Regions from separate parts of the Micromonospora sp. NBC_00421 genome, predicted to be linked through region 3. Evidence: riboswitches for the same ligand, from Rfam matches in the RefSeq annotation. Region 3 holds a riboswitch; each other region holds the start of a gene.
The links. A riboswitch is a leader RNA that binds a small molecule or an ion and turns the genes downstream of it on or off. The one in region 3 is predicted to bind cobalamin.
Positions count from the first base shown of each region.

Region 1: linked by a shared signal. The riboswitch ahead of OHQ87_RS05125 (nitroreductase family protein) and the one ahead of OHQ87_RS07900 (CbtB domain-containing protein) in region 3 are both predicted to bind cobalamin.
Region 2: linked by a shared signal. The riboswitch ahead of OHQ87_RS12875 (ribonucleoside-diphosphate reductase subunit alpha) and the one ahead of OHQ87_RS07900 (CbtB domain-containing protein) in region 3 are both predicted to bind cobalamin.

Region 1 covers NZ_CP107929.1:1,074,515-1,078,932, reverse strand. Annotated here, with positions in the region: gene xylB (xylulokinase) at 1-943, shown strand, start outside; partial or broken gene OHQ87_RS05130 (DNA-binding response regulator) at 979-1,101, shown strand; partial or broken gene OHQ87_RS05125 (nitroreductase family protein) at 1,185-1,415, opposite strand; cobalamin riboswitch at 1,453-1,651, opposite strand; gene OHQ87_RS05120 (MarR family winged helix-turn-helix transcriptional regulator) at 2,047-2,370, shown strand; gene OHQ87_RS05115 (cytochrome P450) at 2,351-2,554, opposite strand; gene OHQ87_RS05110 (fructosamine kinase family protein) at 2,920-3,807, shown strand.
Region 2 covers NZ_CP107929.1:2,983,967-2,988,384, forward strand. Annotated here, with positions in the region: gene OHQ87_RS12855 (sensor histidine kinase) at 1-278, shown strand, start outside; gene OHQ87_RS12860 (hypothetical protein) at 302-1,021, opposite strand; gene OHQ87_RS12865 (oxidoreductase) at 1,077-1,982, opposite strand; gene OHQ87_RS12870 (helix-turn-helix transcriptional regulator) at 2,110-2,997, shown strand; cobalamin riboswitch at 3,024-3,244, shown strand; gene OHQ87_RS12875 (ribonucleoside-diphosphate reductase subunit alpha) at 3,364-4,418, shown strand, end outside.
Region 3 covers NZ_CP107929.1:1,819,710-1,824,127, reverse strand. Annotated here, with positions in the region: gene OHQ87_RS07915 (Dyp-type peroxidase) at 1-184, shown strand, start outside; gene OHQ87_RS07910 (copper resistance CopC family protein) at 205-768, shown strand; gene OHQ87_RS07905 (PepSY-associated TM helix domain-containing protein) at 1,011-2,486, shown strand; cobalamin riboswitch at 2,600-2,741, shown strand; gene OHQ87_RS07900 (CbtB domain-containing protein) at 2,776-2,979, shown strand; gene OHQ87_RS07895 (CbtA family protein) at 2,970-3,764, shown strand; gene OHQ87_RS07890 (histidine phosphatase family protein) at 3,784-4,374, shown strand.

The DNA of each region.
Region 1 (4,418 bases), 750 kb from region 3:
CGACTGGCTCACCCACCGGCTGCGCGCGGACCGCGGAGAACCGACGACCGACCGGGGTGAGGCGTCCGGCACCGGCTACTGGTCACCGGCCGCCGGCGCGTACCGGCAGGACCTGGTGCGGCTCGCCTTCGGTCGGGACGTGGCACTCCCCCGGATCGCCGGACCGGCCGAGGTGGTCGGGGAGACCACCTCGGGCGCGCTGCTCTCGGCCGGCACCGGTGACACGATGGGCGGGGCGCTCGGCGTCGGCCTGCGGCCGGGTGACGTGGTGGTCTCGCTGGGCACCTCGGGATGCGTGTACGGGCTCAGTGACGTGCCGACCGCCGACGCGAGCGGGCTGGTGGCCGGGTACGCCGACGCGACCGGCCGGTTCCTGCCACTGGTGTGCACGCTCAACGCGGCCCGGGTGCTGGTCACGGTCGCCGACCTGCTGGGCCGGTCACTGGCCGAGTTGGACGAGCTGGCGCTCTCGGCGCAACCTGGCGCGGGCGGGCTGACCCTGCTGCCGTACCTGGATGGGGAACGCACCCCCAATCTGCCCGACGCGCGCGGTCTGCTCGCCGGCCTGACCCGGGCGAACGCGTCGGCGGCGAACCTGGCGCGGGCCGCCGTGGAGGGCATGCTCGGCGGTATCGCCGACGCCCTCCACGCGCTCCGTGCCCAGGACGTCCCGGTCGACCGGGTGTTGCTGATCGGCGGCGCGGCCCGGTCCCGCGCGGTGCGGGCGGTCGCGCCGGCGTTGTTCGGCGTACCGGTGGCCGTGCCGCGCGCTGCCGAGTACGTGGCGCTCGGCTCGGCGCGGCAGGCGGCCTGGGCGCTGTCCGGCGACGCCGAGCCGCCGCCGTGGCCGGTCGCGGCCGAGGAGGTCACCGCCGCCGGCACCCCCGAGGTGTACGCGCGCTACGTCGATGTCCGCCAACAGGCGCTACCACTGCTGACGTGACACCGGACGGCCGATGACCATCGAGGTTCTGGGCGTCGCCCGAGGTGACCCGGCAGCTCGTCGGCAGGCACGCGGCGTGCATCCGCCCCGCCGAGGGCACGCCGGACCAGGTGGGACTGACCCGGCACGAGTTGGAGGTGCTGCGCCCGATCGCCGACCGGATGCTGCGTCTGGCCGGCGTCGCGGTCCCCTCCGCCGCGGGCGGGTTGGGAGCTGCCGGTGATCGAACGTGCCGGCGCGGACCGTCCAGGGTGGCGGCGAACGTGGCCCGCCCGGCCTGTACGTGCCGGTGGCACCGGCGGCGGAGGTCGGGGTCCCGGACCAGGACGGAGTCCCACGGCTGCGAGTAGCCGACGCCGGGCGCGGCATGCGCGGCGTCGAGAATCCGGTGCAGGGTGTCGGCCGGCACCGGCGCCCCGGTGAACTGGGCCCGGACGTCCCGGCGGCGGTGGATGGCGTCGTAGAGTGCCACAGGCAGGCTCCCGCTGCGCTCGGCCCAGCCCGGAGGGGTGGGCGGTCGACGCGAGGCCGGTCTTCGGACTCCCGGATCAACGCCAGCCCGTCCGCCTTCCCGGCCTTATGGCCAGTGGCTGCGCTCCTCGCGCATGGACGGTCGCTCCCCGGTCACCGCAGCGGGCCCGTGTCGGATTCACACCGGCTTCCCGATTCTCCCCGCGCACGCGGGGCACCTCGCACGATCATGCCGTCGAGGATGCCAACTCGCGTCAGCGGCACAGGTCGGCGACGCCCCCCGCACGCGGCGGCCGCAGCCCGCGATGATCTTGCAGGTCCACTGTTGCCGCTGTCGCCCGGCCGGTCCACCGTGGTCAGCGTGCCGCTGACCCAGGCCGGCGACGTGCAACTCCGCCATCACCAGCCGCAGGTGCTCGACGGCCCGGATCCCGCCGGCCGAAGGCCGGGGCCAGGATGGACGGCACACTGGACACGGCGATCACCCGACCCATCCGCTCGCTCACGAACCGGCCCTGCAGCCGGGGGCACCACCGGCTCGGCTCCAGCGGCTGACCTCCTGGCTGCTCCACCACGGGGCAGCCCGCGCGAACCGGGTCGTCGGGACGCACCTGGATCGCCCCGGCGACCGGATGCGGTACGGCATCCCCGCCGCGCTCGACGAGTTCGGCGGGATCAGCCAGGCAGAGCTGTGCCGCCGGCTGGGCATCGACCGGGGCGACGCTGTCACCACCCTGAACGGGATGGAGGCCGACGGCCTGCTCCGCCGGGAACCCGACCCGGTGGACCGGCGCCGCAACGTCGTTCACATCACCGACGCCGGAACCGCCCGGATGCGGGAGATGGACACGCTTGTCGACGGCGCTCAGAACGACCTGCTCGACCGGTTCACGGTGGCCGAACGCGCCCAGTTCATCGACCTGCTGCGCCGCCTGGTCAACATCCCGCCACCCTGAGCTGCCAGGTCACCGGCACACACGAAGAGTGCTGGAGTTCCAGCCGGGCCAGCGGCGCGCCCGCGCAGAAGTGCCGCCCGTGGCCGAAGGCCAGATGCCGGTTCGGGACGCGGCCGACATCGAAGCGGACGGACTCCGCGATGAACCGCTCGTCGACGTTGGCGTGCGCCAGCCCGAGTGGCACCAGCCCACCTCCGCGGCGGTCTGACCCCCGGACTACCAGTTGACGAGTTCGATGGAGAGCACCCCCGGCGTAGGGTCTGCACGACCACGCCGGGCGCGAACCGTTCACCGGCCTGCCGTTCCGCCCGCGCGGGTGCACACAACGGACGGCCGTCCGGGTCGACCCGCCAACCCGAGCCGACGGCCTTGGCCACCGCCGCCCCAACGCCGACCGACACCAACGGCTCACCCGGGCGGGCGTCATCGCCGCCTACTGCGGTGCGTCGGAAGGTTCCGGAAGGGCCTGTCCTAACGCGGATGTGCTGGGATGGTCACCGTGACTCCGGAAGATCCCGGCACGCCCCCGACCGGAGGAGACCACTGCCGATGTTCCTGACAGATCCGCTGGCGGAGCGGTTGTCGCGGACGGGGATCCGCGACATCGTCACCATCACGCCGGTCAGCGGTGGACTTGCCGCGCTCGCCGGAATAGCCCACCGCAGGGACGCGCCGTCGGTCTTCGTCAAAGCCTTCGCCGAAGCGCCCGACGGCGACGGTGACGCCTTTGTCGCGGAGGCCGAAGGGCTGGCGGCCCTGCGGGAGCGCGGAGGACTGGCGACACCCGAGGTGATCGTGGCGAACCACGAGTTGCTCGTGCTGTCGCTGCTACAGCCGAGACCAAGCGAGGTAGCTTTCTGGGAGCAGTTCGCCCACGCGCTCGCCCAGGCGCACACGAGCACCATCCATCCCCGCTTCGGATGGCACCGCGACAACTGGTTGGGTCGCCGTCGGCAGATGAATGCGTGGGCCGACGACGGCTTCGCATTCTTCGCCGAGCGCCGGTTGCTCCGCTGGCTCTCCGAGCCGCGCGTCGAGGCGGCGCTCGAACCCGCCGACCGGGCCGCGCTGGAGCGGTTGTGTGCTCGCCTCCCCGAGCTGCTGCCGGTCCGGCCGGCCTGCCTGACGCACGGGGACCTGTGGGCCCAGAACGTGCTGGCGACTGCGGACGGGCGAGCGACGGTCATCGATCCGGCAGTGTCATACATGTGGGCCGAGGTGGACCTGGCCCACCTCTGGATCACGTCACCTCCGCCGGAGTCGCGTCGGTTCTTCGACGTCTATGCCGAGCTGACCGGTCTCGACGCCGACTGGCCTGCCCGCATGCCGATCATCCAGTTGCGGCAACACTTGGCCGTCCTGGCCCAGTTCGACGACGACTGGGGTGCCGCCGAGACGATCCGCGCCACGCTGGCACCGTTTCGGTCGAAGGCCTGACCGGGTGTGGTCAGCCCATCGAGCCGGGAGATCGCCGGCCTCGTGACTAAGGCAAACGGCACGTAGCCGGCGACAAAGCCACCGGGTGGGCAGGTCACCCGTCTGGTCCGGCGGCTGGCCTTGATATCTGCCGATCCCACCTCGGTCACCAGGCGTGATCAACAAGCCCGGACCGGAACCACAGGCCGCCACGACAAGACGATCACGCTGCTGTCCCGCCTGCGCGAAGCGTACGCGGCCCCCGGCGAGAGCACCCGATTCGACGCGTACCTGGAGACGTTGCGCGCAGAACACCGCCGCCGGCCGACGTTCCTGGCCAAGCTCGACGCCGCCCGCTTCCAGTGGCGTGCCACTGGCCGAACTACTCTCCGCGGTACGCGGTCGCGAGGGTGAGCCACCCGAGGAAGAAGCACACCCGCGCGCCGATCCTGTGGCCCGTAACTGACCAGGCCGACTCCCAGCACCCGGTGACGGTCGACTGCCGCCGAGGCCAGCAGCGCGCCCACCTGTGAGCCCACCAGCGGCAACGCCCGCTGCGGCGCATCGACGCCCCCTGGAACGATGCGCGGGCCACCTGCCGGCCCGCCAGGTCGACGACCACGATCACGCAG
Region 2 (4,418 bases), 1.2 Mb from region 3:
CGGTCGTCGTGCACTGCGCCGTGCGCGACGACCAGTTGGCCATCGCGGTGTCCGACACCGGAACCGGCATCGACCCCGCCGACCAGGCCAGGATCTTCGACAGGTTCTGGCGGGCCGACGACTCCCGGGCCCGCAGCACCGGCGGCAGCGGGCTCGGCCTGTCCATCGCGCGCAAGCTCGCCGAGGCGCACGACGGCACCATCGACGTCGAGAGCGTCCTGGGTCAGGGCAGCACCTTCACCGTCCGACTACCGATCGTCGTCCCGGCCCGCTCCTGACCCGTGGTCCGGGGATGGCGGCGTCAGGTCAGCAGCGCCGGTCGCAGCTCCGCGCCCACGTTGATCGTGCCGACCACCCGGTCACCGGTGAGGTCGAAGACGTTGACGGTCCGGTTGCTGCGCATGAGTTCCCGGGTCGACGGCGGCAGCGACGGTGGCTCCTTCATCGCCGCCCGGACGTCCCGGGCGGTCGAGATCAGTCGACCGACCAGCGACGCGCCGTCGTGGTCGACCCGTACCCGGCCGTACTCCCAGCCGCAGGTGGTGAGGTCGAGCACCTCGAACAGGCAGGCGAGCAGCGGGTGGGGGTCGGTCGCCCGGACGAACTGCGGGGCCCGACCACCGATGACCGTGGCGGCGGCGGTGACGTGCACGTACGGGTGGAGGCCGCCCGGCAGCGCGAACAGCGGCCAGTGCAGTTGGGCACCGGCCGCCCGCCACAGTGGTCGGTAGTTGCGGCGGTCGACCGGGAACCGGTGACCGCCACGCCGGTACAGCTCCGCCGTCTGGGCCAGCAGGTCCGCATGGGCCGCGTCGGCGAACTCACCGACGATCGCGGCCGCCACCGCCGCTCCGTCGCCGTCGTCGAGCCGGCGGACGATCTCCGCCACCTGTTCGGCCGACCGGACCGCCAGGTGAGCGCCGTACCGCTGCCGCACCTCGGTCAACAGCGCCGCCTGCCGGACCGGATCGTCCTGGACCTGCCGGCCCCCGCCGCCCAGTACCCGCCCGAGCCATCCCATGTCGCCTCGTCTCCACCGCCGTCACCGACCGCAGCCATGCTAGTGCGCCCCGACGTCAGAGACAGCTGACGCCTGTCAGTTCCTCGGCCGCCGTCCAGAGCCGACGGCCGACGGCGGGATCGGCGGCCTCCCGGCTGAGCCGGGCCTCGGCGACCGGTCCCCATGTCTCCCCGAGCCGGGACGGACCGAAGAACTGGCCGCCCCGTACCCCGGGGTCGGTGGCGGCACGCAACTGCGGCAGCGCGCCCCGCTCCACCGGCTGGGTGGCCAGCAGGCCGAGCCACGCGATCACCCGGCCCCGCCGGCCCCGGTGTTCCCACGCCCGGGGAGTCAGGTTGGTGCGGGTGACGCCGGGGTGGGCCAGCGTGCTGAGGACAGGTGATCCGGTGGCGCGCAGTCGGCGGTCCAGCTCGACACCGAAGACGGTGGTGGCGAGCTTGGACCGGCCGTAGGCGGCGGCGGCCCGGTAGCCACGTTCGAACATCAGGTCGGCGAAGTCCAGGTGTGCGCTCCGGTGGGTGATCGAGCTGAGACTCACCACCCGGGCCGCCCGCGCCGCCGCCAGGTTGCCGAGCAGCAGGCCGGTCAGCGCGAAGTGGCCCAGCAGGTTGGTGCCGAGGTGCGCCTCGAAGCCGTCGGGCGTGGTGCGGCGCGGGCCGAGCAGCACCGCACCGGCGTTGTTGACCAGCAGGTCGAGCACCGGATGATCGACTGTCAGCTTCGCCGCGAACGCCCGTACCGAGGCGAGGGAGGCCAGGTCCAGCTCGCGTACCTCGACGTCGCCGTCCATCCGGCGGGCGGCCTGCTCCCCGGCGGCGGTGTTGCGGACGGCGAGCACGACGTGCGCGCCGTGGCGGGCCAGTGCGGTGGCGGTGACCAGGCCGAGGCCCGAGTTCGCGCCGGTCACGACGGCGGTACGGCCGTGCTGGTCGGGGATGTGGGCGGCGGTCCATCCGGTCATCTGCTGCTCCTGGGAGATCGGGGTGGAGCGACGACGTTAGGAGCAATCCGGGCCGGATCGGTCGTTCCCGGTTGCCCAGGTCTGCCGGACCTACCTTCACCCGTCCGGGCCGCGACACACTTGCGGCATGACCCATCCGTACGCCCGCGAACTCGGCGATTTCCTGCGCGCCCGGCGCGGCCGGCTGCACCCCCGCGACGTCGGCCTGGAGCCGGGCGGCCGACGTAAGGTCACCGGGTTGCGGCGTGAGGAACTGGCCCTGCTGTCCGGGTTGAGCACCGACTACTACCAGCGGATGGAGCAGGGCCGCGAGGTCCGCCCGTCCGACGACGTGTTGGACGCGCTCGCCGGCGCGCTCGGCCTCGACGACGAGGAACGCCGGCACCTGTTCACCCTGGCCCGCGCCGCCCGCCGGCCGGTGCCCGTCCGGGTGGACCCCGGCCCGGAGCGGGTGCCGGAGAGCACCCGACGGCTGCTGCTGGTGCTGGACACCCCGGCGGTCGTGCTCGGCCGACACCTCGACCTGCTCGCCTGGAACCCGTGGGCGACGGCGCTGCTCGGCGACCCGGAGGGCTACCCGCCCGACCGGCTCAACATGCTCCTGCTGATGTTCGACGACCCGACGACCGCGTCGCGGCGCTGCGCGGCGTGGGAACAGCAGGCCATGGACTACATCGGCATGATGCGTGCCGCCGTCGCCACGGACCCCACCCACCCCCGGGCCACCGCGATCGTCGGCGAGCTGAGCATCCGCAGCGCCGAGTTCCGACGGCTGTGGGCCCGGCACGACGTGCGCGCTTCGGTCAGCGGCACCAAGACCTTCGAGGTCCCCGAGGTCGGTGACATCGTCCTGGACTGGGACACCTACCCGCTGCCCGGCAACCCCGGCCCGGTCATGCTGGTCTTCACCGCCGCGCCGGGCAGCCCCGACGCCGACCGGCTACGGCTGCTGGCGTCACTGCGCGCGACCGGCCGGGCGGGTGAGAGTGATCCGACACGCCGACGCGACATCTAGTGTTGCTTCTCCCCAGGGGACGCCATATATGGTGTCCCACGCAGCTGGTTCGACCGGGCCTGAACGGCCCGGTCGAGGCAACAGGGAACCCGGTGTAAATCCGGGACTGCCCCGCAGCGGTGAGTGGGAACGACCGCCGTCATCGAGCACTGGGCCGCGAGGTCTGGGAAGCGACGGCCAGTAGGCGACCGGTGGAACCCGGTCAGGCCCGCGAGTCCGAAGACCTGCCAGTGCGCCGTGCGCTGCTGCGTGCGGCGGTCGGAGGTCGCGCGGGACGACCGACGCCAGCAACCGGGCCGGCCGCCGCGCCGCGCCCGTTGGCGTTCTCCCGCGTCCGAGGGCCATCGGTGACAGCGAGGAGAGGTCATGACGAACGTAGCGGAGAGCCCCCCGTCCGAGGCCGACGGCGCGGAGCCACGCCGGCCGGCGATGCGGGTACGCAAGCGCAACGGCGACACCGAGCCGGTGGACGTCAACAAGATCGTCAAGGCGGTCGAGCGGTGGGCCGCCGACCTGGACGAGGTGGACCCGCTGCGGGTGGCGACCAAGACGATAAGCGGCCTCTACGACGGGGCGACCACTGCCGAGCTGGACAAGCTGTCGATCCAGACGGCGGCGGAGCTGATCGGCACCGAACCGCAGTACTCCCGGCTGGCGGCCCGGCTGCTGGCCGGCTACGTGGAGCAGGAGGTCCGCGGGCAGGCGGTGGCGAGCTTCAGCCAGTCCATCCGGTACGCCCACGGCCTCGGCCTGATCTCCGACGACACCGCCGCGTTCGTGGCCCGCAACGCCCGCACCCTCGACGACGCGGTCGACCCGGCGGGTGACCTGCGGTTCGAGTACTTCGGACTGCGCACGGTCGCCGACCGGTACCTGCTGCGGCACCCCGAGTCGCGGCTGGTGGTGGAGACCCCGCAGTACTGGCTGCTGCGGGTGGCCTGCGGGCTGTCCACCACGCCCGACGAGGCGGTCGGGTTCTACCGGTTGATGTCGTCGCTTGCCTACCTGCCGAGTTCCCCCACGTTGTTCAACTCCGGCACCCGGCACACGCAGATGTCGTCGTGTTTCCTGGTCGACTCGCCCCGCGACGAGCTCGACTCGATCTACGAGCGCTACCACCAGGTGGCGAAGCTGTCCAAGTTCTCCGGCGGCATCGGCATCTCCTGGTCGCGGGTACGTGGCCGGGGCGCGTTGATCCGGGGCACCAACGGCCGGTCGAACGGGATCGTGCCGTTCCTCAAGACCCTCGACGCCGGGGTGGCGGCGGTCAACCAGGGCGGCCGGCGCAAGGGGGCCGCCTGCGTCTATCTGGAGCCGTGGCATCCGGACGTCGAGGAGTTCCTGGAGCTGCGGGACAACACCGGCGAAGAGGCCCGGCGTACCCACAATCTCAACCTGGCCAACTGGATTCCGGACGAGTT
Region 3 (4,418 bases):
CGACAGTGGACTGATCTTCGCCGCCTACCAGGCCGACATCACCAACCAGTTCCTGCCAATCCAACGCCGGCTCGCCGACCGGGACCTGCTCAACGAGTGGACCACCCCGATCGGCTCCGCCGTCTTCGCCATCCCACCCGGCTGCCCACCCGACGGCTGGATCGGCCAACAGGTGCTCGGATGAACCAGCCCACCCGGAGCATCATGATCACCACGCCGATCCGCCCCGCCGTCGTCCGGTTCGCCGCCGCGCTGTCGGCCGCCGTGCTGGCGCTGCTCGTCGCCGCAACGCCGGCGTGGGCGCACAACAGCCTCCGCTCGGCCTCCCCGGCCCGGGAGGCGACGCTGCCGAGCGCGCCGGCCGAGATCACGCTGGAATTCATGGCACGGCTGGACCCGACCTTCACCACCATCGTGCTCACCGACGGGACGAAACGGCGGGTCCCCACCGGCGATCCGGTGGTCACCGGAACGAAGAGCACCGTCCAGGTGACCGACCCACTGCCCAACGGGACGTACACCGTCGCCTACCGGGTGGTCTCCGCCGACGGGCATCCGGTGCAGGGGTCGTACCCGTTCACCGTGGCCGACCCCGCCGGCCGTGCCGCGCCGACGGCCGCTCCCCCGACGGCGTCGGGCGGCCCGGTCACCGCCGCGGCCGGGGACACCGGTGGTGGTCCGGGCACCGCCGTCGCCGGCAGCGCGGTGGTCGTCCTGGCGGTGGTCGCGGGCCTGGTGTGGTGGCGACGCCGCCCGCTTCGCCGCTGAGGTCAGGCGTCCACCCGTACGCCGGGACCGGACCCTCCGATGTCGACAGCCGCGACGGCACGGGCCGCCACCAGGCACCGGACCCTCGACGGACCCGTCCCGTCCGGACATTCCCGGGAACCATGGCGGCGCTCGCGCCGACTACCTCTCCGGGCGAGGCCGACACCACGGACCCGGCCGACCCGCACGCATGCACGGGGAACGACCACCGGGTGTATCCCGACAATTCCGATCGGAAGAACATGTCTGTCACCGAGTTGTCCGGCCCGTCGACGCCGGAGCCCGCCGCCACCACCGCCGACCCACCCGCCCGGTCGGCCCGAGGTACCTCCCCGTTCGGTGCGCTGCTGCTGCGGTTGCACTTCTACGCCGGTGTGCTGGTCGCGCCGTTCCTGGTGGTCGCCGCGCTGACCGGACTCGCCTACACGGTGGCTCCGCAGGTGGACGGGATGCTCTACGGCGACCGGTTGACGGTGGCCCAGGTGGGTGAGCGTCGGCTGCCGGTGGCCGACCAGGTCGGGGCAGCACGCAACGCGCACCCCTACGGCAGCGTCGCCGCGGTGCAGCCCGGTGCGGACGACCGGACCACCCGGGTGGTGTTCTCGGCGCCGGAGCTGGGCGAGAAGCAGCACACCGTATACGTCGACCCGTTCACGGGCCGGGTGCAGGGGCAGTTGACCACCTGGTTCGGGTCCACGCCGGCCACCACCTGGCTGGACGACCTGCACCGCAACCTGCATCTGGGGGTGGTGGGCCGGCACTACTCGGAGCTGGCCGCGAGCTGGCTGTGGGTCATCGCGCTCGGCGGGGTCGTACTGTGGTGGCGTCGCCGCCGCGCCTCCCGGGCCACCGTCCGGCACCTGCTCGTGCCGGATCTGTCCACCGCCAGAGGGGTACGGCGGACCCGGGGCTGGCACGCCACCGTCGGCGTCTGGCTCACCGTCGGCCTGCTGTTCCTCTCCGCGACCGGGCTGACCTGGTCCCGGTACGCCGGGGCCAACTTCGGTGCCGGCCTCGACGCGCTCGACGCCCGCGCCCCGCAGATCTCCACCGCCCTCACCGCCGCGCCCACCGCCCCGGCCGACACCGGTGGTGGTCACCACGAGGCGGCCGGAGCGGGTGGGGTGGTCGAATCGGCCGCCTTCGACCGGGTCCTGACCGCCGCCCGTACGGCCGGTCTGACCGGCCCGGTCGAGATCGCCCCGGCGCCGGAACCGGGCTCGGCCTGGACCGTCACGCAGGTCGACAACGTCTGGCCGGTCGCGAAGGACCGGGTCGCCGTCGACCCCACCACGGCCACGGTCACCGCCCGCAGCGACTTCGCCGACTGGCCACTGCTGGCCAAGCTCAGTGGTCTCGGCATCCAGGCGCACATGGGGGTGCTCTTCGGACCGCTCAACCAGATCCTGCTCGCCGCGCTGGCCCTCGGGCTGCTCTGCGTCATCGTCTGGGGCTACCGCATGTGGTGGCAACGCCGGCCCACCCGCGCCGACCGCCGCGCCCTCACCGGCACCCCACCGGCCCGCGGCGGCGTACGCGGCCTTCCGCGCGGCGTCCTGATCGTCGGCACACCACTGGTCGTGGCGGTCGGCTGGGCGCTGCCGCTGATCGGGCTCACCCTGCTCGTCTTCCTCCTCGTCGACGTCGTCCTGGGGGCGGTGGGCCGACGACGCCGTACCAGCACCGTCCCCACCTCACCCGCACCAGCCGGTCGATGACCGACCGCCCCGTCCGGCCGCCCGCTCGGCGTCGGACGGGGCGGTCGACTCGCGCAGCGCCGGTCCCCGCCCCGGTTGCTCACATTCGGCGGGATGACGATTGACCGCTCGGGGGTCACGCCGCTACGGTCGATCCAAATCTGCGGCGTCGCGAGGTAAGCCGGTGAGAATCCGGCGCGGTCGCGCCACTGTGAGCGGTCCCCGTCGTCGACGGGTCCGCGAGCCAGGACGCTCGGTCGTCCGCAGCCTTGCGATGGGGACGCGTCATCCCCGGGAAGGTTCGTGTCCCATGTCGAGTTCCACTCCCGCCCAGCCGCTGGTGCACCCCGTCGGGTCGACCCGCGTGTACTGGGCGGCACTGGCCGTCGTCGGCGTACTCCTGCTGCTCACCTATCTGGTCGCGTTCGACCAGGGCGCGGTCTCGCGCAGTGGCATGTACCTGCACGAGCTCATGCACGACGGCCGGCACCTGCTCGGTGTCCCGTGCCACTGAACCCCACCCACAATCCACCCACGTTCGCCACCGTCCTGCTCCGCGGTCTGCTCGCCGGTCTCGTCGCCGGCCTGCTCGCGGGGGCGTTCGGCTACCTCGTCGGTGAGCCGCGCATCGAGGCGGCCATCGCGATCGAGGAGGCAGCCAGCCACACCGGGCCGGTGGCCGACGACCACCACGCCGACGCCCTGGTGGGCCGGGGCGGCCAGCGGGCCGGCCTGTTCCTGGCCACCGGGCTGTTCGGCACCGCGATGGGTGGCCTGCTGGCGACCGGGTACGCGCTCCTGCGCCGTCGCCTGCGGACCACGGACGACGGCCGGTCGGCGCTGCTGCTCGCCGGCGGCGCCCTGCTCGGCGCGGTGCTCGTGCCGTTCCTCAAGTATCCGGCCAACCCCCCGGCGGTCGGCAGTCCCGACACCATCGACCAACGCACCGCCGCCTACCTGACCCTGGTGGTGCTCGGTCTGGTGGCGGTCTGGGCGGGCACCCTCGGCTACCGGTCGGTCCGCCCCGACGCACCGGTCTGGCAACGGGTCGGCGCGGCCGTCGGGGGCTTCCTCCTGGTCGCCGGTGCCGGGTATGTCGTCCTGCCGTCCTTCCAGGAGGTGCCGGACGACTTCCCCGCGACTCTGCTGTGGAACTTCCGGTTGGCCGCTCTCGGTACCCAGGTGGTGCTCTGGGCGGCGATCGGCCTGCTGTTCAGCGCCCTGATGAGCCAGGGCCGGCGGCTGGACCGGCGACCGGGGGCGGGCGGGATTCCGACTGTCACCCCGGCGAGCCGATGACCGGTGCGGGAACACCGGCGTGACCGCGACCAGCCTGCGGCTGGTCGCACACGCGCACACCGCCGCCCTGCGGCGGGCGGTGTTCGGCGCGGGTGACGACGACCTGGACGAGGGCGGCCGGCGGGCCGCCCTCGCCCTGGCCGGTTCCGACCGGCGCGGCCCACTGGGCCCGGTCGACGTCTGCCTGACCAGCCCGGCGCCGGCGGCGGTGCAGACCGCTCACGCCCTCGGGCTGCGCCCCACAGTCGAGGCCGCGCTGGCCGACTGCGGGTACGCCGACTGGTCCGGGCAGAGCCTGGCGGACGTGGGGGCGCGGGACCCCGACGCGCTGCGGCAGTGGTGGGACACTCCCGACGCCGCACCGCACGGCGGGGAGTCCCTCGCCGCGCTACGCGAACGCGTCGGGGGCTGGCTCGACTGCCGACTCGCCCAGGGCGTCCGGGTGGTCGCGGTGACCCACCCGATGGTGGTCCGGGTGGCGATCGGGCACGCACTGCGGCTCCCGACGGCCACCCTGCCCCGGCTGGACGTCGCGCCGCTGGCGGTGGTCCGACTCAGCCGCTACGGCTCCCGGTGGCAACTCCAGTTTGGGCACCACCAGCGGCCGTAAGGCGCGATACGCCGTCGCGCTGGTGCGCGCCCTCGATCTGGAGC